Linked DNA regions of Heyndrickxia acidicola. The protein of the gene in region 1 binds, or shares a complex with, the protein of each later gene. Links are inferred from orthologs where the notes say so. Each region holds a gene or a part of one and is shown in the gene's direction. Other genes may lie near its edges.

The links. The genes of interacting proteins can lie anywhere in the genome.
Region 2: the proteins of A5N88_RS08595 (region 1) and A5N88_RS07610 are in contact, whole or in part, in a crystal structure (PDB 6PRK), measured with the Bacillus subtilis proteins. The link is inferred for Heyndrickxia acidicola from one-to-one orthologs.

What each region holds. Positions count from the first base shown.
Region 1 is NZ_KV440953.1:1,831,984-1,834,954, reverse strand. Bases 42-2,935 are described here. They hold A5N88_RS08595 (YlbF/YmcA family competence regulator), read left to right. Parts: upstream 42-1,212; coding sequence 1,213-1,659; downstream 1,660-2,935. Other genes in these bases: A5N88_RS08585 (DUF7147 family protein), read right to left, coding at 2,571-2,935; A5N88_RS08590 (YlbG family protein), read left to right, coding at 2,082-2,357; A5N88_RS08600 (hypothetical protein), read left to right, coding at 714-1,103; A5N88_RS08605 (YlbE-like family protein), read left to right, coding at 42-195. Outside these bases: more of A5N88_RS08605, read left to right, coding at 1-41; more of A5N88_RS08585, read right to left, coding at 2,936-2,960. UniProt on the Bacillus subtilis protein: Regulates sporulation prior to stage II. Positively controls the competence regulator ComK at a post-transcriptional level. May modulate the translation, stability or activity of ComS. May work together with YmcA to regulate community development.
Region 2 is NZ_KV440953.1:1,617,297-1,620,074, reverse strand. The notes cover bases 9-2,709. They hold A5N88_RS07610 (YlbF/YmcA family competence regulator), read left to right. Parts: upstream 9-993; coding sequence 994-1,425; downstream 1,426-2,709. Other genes in these bases: A5N88_RS26095 (hypothetical protein), read right to left, coding at 2,655-2,709; A5N88_RS07605 (outer spore coat protein CotE), read left to right, coding at 1,975-2,514; miaB (tRNA (N6-isopentenyl adenosine(37)-C2)-methylthiotransferase MiaB), read left to right, coding at 9-991. In the rest of the region: more of miaB, read left to right, coding at 1-8; more of A5N88_RS26095, read right to left, coding at 2,710-2,778. UniProt on the Bacillus subtilis protein: May work together with YlbF to regulate community development.

The sequences.
Region 1 (2,971 bases):
GAATTAAAACAATTTATCCGGGAACAGCCTGCCTGGTATAGAAGGCTTAGCCGGCATCCGGAAGACCTGGAACAATTCGAAATTGCATCTTTAAATTACTATGAGAGGACCATTCCTCACAGAGTAGATAAATTTTATAATAATCTCCAGATGGCCTCCATGATGATGAGCATGCTTCAAAATATTAATTTTTAGGCTCTGTTAAATTCCTATATTGATAACTGTTCGTTTTTTTAGCGAGTGAAACCGCCTTTTCACACGAATGAGCTATTAAACAACAGCGTCCTTTAACAGAGCTAATTTTTAAAGGTCTCATGGATTATTGGTAGAACCGTATTTCTTAGAATTTCGTAACCTCATTTCCTGTGTCATTTTGAAGCCTCAACACAAATAATTCTTTACTACCATTTTGATGAATTTAACAACGAAAAGTTAATAATCTATTTTTCATGATGAAGACACATTTGAAAAATGTGTTCTTTTTTTGAGTAAATTTACTAAATTTGCAAAAGCTATATATGTTGAATTTAAGTTTTTACTCTGATGATTGGAGCGGAAGGTACGAGGCTTCTGCGGGACAAGCAGGCAAAGGCAGGCGCTACAAGAGCAATCCCTGTCTGTTCCACGGAAAGCGAGTGCCTGCAGCGGAAATTAACAGCCATGTTATAAGTAAAAACTAATTGCAATTTATATAGTACTAAGGAGTGATAAATTTGAAAAAGTGGATTATATATACTTTAAGTGCTGTTCTTGTAAGCGGTGGTATTCTAAGCAGCTTTCCCGGAATTTTTCATGCAGACGCATCCCATAATGTTTCGCTTAAAACAGCAAAGGAACAAACAATCATCCGCCATATTGTCCAGGAAAACGATGTTTTTGTAGAATGCATGGTACCTGGTGTTTCGTTTACTGGTGCAACAAAAGGGGCAAGAAGAGGCAAGATTGTTGTTTTTATTGATGGATTTAGAAAAGCGGAATATCACACGGCAGCTTTTATTATGAAAGATGTTCCAAGAGGGTCTCACCTGGTTAAGGTTGAAATATATAACCAAAAAAATAAAAGTTTCGGGATCAGCCGGAACTTTTATGTAACCATATCCTAAAAATGAGGGAGAAGCGAAAGATTAAATTAGTATAAATCCCTTATGATTAAGAGGAGAATATTCGCTATCAAATCTAAAACGTGATAAAATATGGTTGGAGGTGAGCACTGTGCTTGCAACTATTGAAAGGCTGGAAATTCTGGATGAAACAAAAGAGCTGGCTAATATGGTTTTACAATCTGAAGAAGCAGAAGAGTATCGCAGATTTTATTATAAATTAAAGAATAATACACAGTCCCAAATAAGGATTAGTAAATTTGTTAAATTAAAAGAACAGTATGAGGATGTTCAAAGATTTGGCAGATATCATCCTGATTATTCGCTCATTAATAAAGAAGTGAGGGAAGCTAAGAGAGAAATGGATCTTGACGAAAATGTGGCAGGTTTTCGAAGGGCGGAAACAGCCTTGCAATCCATGCTTGATGAGATTAGCAGAATTGTGGGCCAAGCTGTTTCGGAACAAATCAAGGTTCCTTCAGGGAATCCTTTCTTTGAAACAGGCTCCAGCTGCAGCGGGGGCTGCGGTTCTGGTGGGGGCTGCAGCTGTTCAGCATAAAGGAGGAATACATGTGTATTCCTTTTTTTGAGGATAAGTATAAGTCAATTATTCAACCCATTATATTCTCTGTCCAGCTCCAGCGCCCTATAGCTTCGCGGATTACTATGTCTCTTTCTGTATGATATGTCAACATCAGCTCGTGAACGACCTCGCTGTGTTTCCCATTATCTCAGTCGAAGACTACGAAATCCTTACGCCGATGAACAAGATGCTTGCGCTTTTGCTATGGATTTCTATTCTTTTTTACTTGGTAACATCTTGCTATTGTGGAAAAGAGCGGAGATATGATAAGATAAGAATCATTTATGTACAGGATACTCTTTCTGCATTGTTGTCCTTGGGTAATGCATTCGTGTTGTAGTATAAAAAAATCATGATCTAGGTAAAAAGCCATTAAGCAAAAATAAGGGGAAGAATGTATGTTTGTTGAGAGACAAGGGCTCATTGTCTGGTTATACAATTTAAAGCATGCTAAAACACTTAGGCGTTTTGGGAATGTACACTATGTATCAAAAAAAATGAAATATGTCGTATTATACTGCAATCAAGATGAGATAGAAGCATTACAGGAAAAATTTTCATCGATGTCTTTTGTTAAAAGGGTTGAGCCATCTTTGAAACCATTCTTAAAAACGGAATATGAAAATTCTAAACCTGATAAGGCAAAAGAATATGATTATAAGATAGGGATTTAAGTAAACATATCCAGCAAATCAACCATTATTTGAGGCAGTACGCCCTCGGAAAAATGAGTGCCTGCATCAGAATTCAACAGGTAAGATTAACAGAGAGCCTTTACATAAAAAATGAAAATAGACCGGGTATTCATATACCTGGTCTTTCATTATGTTCTGAAGGCGTTAATCGTTCATAAAGTGCCCCTTTTAATCTGAGTCATTGTTAAAAGCTTATTGCAGTGGAGCTATAAAATGATTAAGGCGCAAAATTCCAATTAAATACTGGTAAAATAGTTCTTTTTCCGCAAAGTGGACAGATGGCTTTACATCTAATTCTACAATCGCTTTCCCCAGCTCTCTGCCAAGATTTTCAAAAATCTCAAAGCGTTTCGTAGGCATAGTATGAGGGTTAGGGATGCCTTCACGGCATATGTATAGCGGCTGAAAATCTCCTGTGCCTGCAGGTTTCAAAATGACACATAAAGATGTTTGTGACTTTTCTTTAATAGAAGAGTGAAATGCAAGCAAGGATGACACCCTATGCTGATTGCTTCTGGCTAATTCAATTAATTCATATATGTCTGAATAGCCCTCTCCTAATTCAATAAATCGTTGAAGCATACTCGATCCTC
Region 2 (2,778 bases), 210 kb from region 1 along the record:
TTACATGTCTAAGGCAATGGTTGTTGAAGTGTGGTCAAAAGAAGGAGACGTTATTGAAAACCTTCCGCGTGTCCGCCGCGGCAACATTAAAGCATGGGTAAATATCATGTACGGCTGTGACAAGTTCTGTACCTATTGCATTGTTCCATATACCCGCGGTAAAGAGCGAAGCCGCCGTCCTGAGGACGTTATACAGGAAGTGCGCCAGTTAGCTGCACATGGCTATCAGGAGATTACCCTTTTAGGTCAAAATGTAAACGCATATGGCAAAGATTTTGAGGATATTGAGTATGGGCTGGGCGATTTAATGGATGATCTTCATAAAATTGATATTCCCAGAATTCGCTTCACAACCAGTCATCCGCGTGATTTTGACGATCGCCTCATTGAAGTTCTGGCTAAAAAAGGGAACATGGTTGAGCATATCCACCTGCCAGTACAGTCCGGATCAAGTGAAATTCTGAAAATTATGGGCCGCAAATACACCAGGGAGCATTACCTTGAATTGGTACGTAAAATTAAAGCAGCGATTCCGGATGCTGTTTTAACTACTGATATTATTGTCGGTTTCCCAAATGAAACAGATGAACAATTTGAAGAAACCATCTCTTTATATAAAGAAGTTGGTTTTGAAGCAGCCTATACCTTTATTTATTCTCCTCGTGAAGGCACACCTGCAGCCAAAATGAAAGACAATGTGCCGATGAACGTGAAGAAAGAAAGATTGCAGCGGTTAAATGATGTGGTTAATGAGTACTCCAAAAAGGCTCTTGAAAGCTACAAAGGCCAAATTGTTGAAGTGTTGGTTGAAGGAGAAAGCAAAAATAATCCGGATGTACTTGCAGGCTATACAAGAAAAAGTAAATTAGTAAACTTTAAAGGACCTAAAACGGCTATTGGCCATCTTGTAAAAGTGAGAATTACGGATGCGAAAACATGGTCATTAAATGGGGAAATGGTGGAAGAATTAGAAGCGGCTGAGGTGAAATAATAATGGCAACCTATACGAAGCAGCAAATTATCGAGAAAGCTCGGGAAGTGGCAAGAATGATTGCAGAGACAGATGAAGTAGATTTCTTTAAACGGGCCGAAGCTCAAATAAATGAGAACCAGAAGGTCCGTGAAATGATTGCAAGTATAAAAAGCCTTCAAAAACAGGCTGTTAATTTCCAACACTATGGAAAAACAGAAGCCTTAAAAATGGTGGAAGCCAAAATTGAAAAATTAGAAGAAGAGCTTGATGAACTGCCAATCGTAAGAGAATTTAAACAATCACAAGTCGATGTGAATGATTTATTGCAAATAGTTGCTTCATCCATATCAAATACCGTAACGGATGAAATTATTATTTCTACAGGCGGAGATGTACTTCGCGGAGAAACCGGTTCGCAGGTAAGAAACTCGGTTCCCGGAAGCTGCAATTAATTCTCTGCTCACCATTGAAAGAAGACCTGGATTAAACTTTTAATCCGGGTTTTTTGTTGCAAAAATCAATGCTTTTGCATATTAAAGCGTAAAAGGGGTCTGACCCCTTTAGTGGAGTAAAGTGATAAAGTTTTTAGTTTTTGCTATTATTCCCTTTGAATTATTCTTCTTGTTGAGAACATTATTTAACATTTGTGCTTCAGCTTTCCCCCTTATTAGAGCAATCAAAAAAATCTCCATAAGACACCCTTAATGTTGCACCCCTTGAAGTCATGTGGAAATTTCCAGGTGAGATAAAGCAAAGAAATCAGAAAATGATAGGTTTCCAGAGCTTTGTGACAGAGCCCAGAACATATCATTAGTCCATACATATAATGAAATAACCCAAAAGCTTTTAGGCGTGAATGATTCTTGTCCTTCTTTGTTTTCATGGCTCATAAAAAGATGCTAAGAAAGCTTTGAAATTAAAGAAACAACTTGAAAACATGGCACACTAGTCTATGGGCATGCATAGGATGAATTGAAAATAAATGAGGAGGGTTCGCTCGAATGGCAGAATACAGAGAGATTATTACAAAAGCAGTCGTAGCGAAGGGACGAAAATTTACTCAGTCCAATCATACGATCTGCCCGCCGCATCATCCATCGAGCATATTAGGTTGCTGGATCATTAATCATCAATATGAAGCACGCAAAATTGACAAGAAAGTTGAGATTTGCGGAACATATGATATTAACGTCTGGTATTCCCATCATGACAATACGAAAACATCGGTTGTTACAGAAAAAGTGGAATACACAGATGTTGTAAAGCTTCATTACCGTGATCCTGATTGCCTTGATGATAAAGAGGTAGTTGCACGTGTGCTTCAGCAGCCTAATTGCATCGAAGCCGTCATTTCCCCTAACGGAAATAAGGTGATTGTAAACACGGAACGTGAATTTCTGGTTGAGGTAATAGGAGAAACCAAGGTTTGCGTTGTCATCCATCCAGACGGATGTGATTGTGAGGATGAGTGGGAAGAAGATTTAGAAGATGAATTTGAAGCATTAAATCCTGATGTTCTGTTCGGTTCAGAAGAGGAATAAGAGTATACCGCTCAATAAGCATATCATATAAACAAAACTGGAACATTGCCGCAGTCTCAATGATTGTGGTAATGTTTATTTTATTTTACAGTCTTTTTTTAATATATATATATAAATTGAAAATAGGTTTTTCTTATAAATTAACTATTGATTTCCGCTGCAGGCACTCGCTTTCCACGGGGCAGACAGGGAGTCTCCCAAGCGCAAATTGCTCCTTTGGGGCCTCCCTTTGTCAGCTTGTCCCGCAGGAGTATCGTGCCTTCC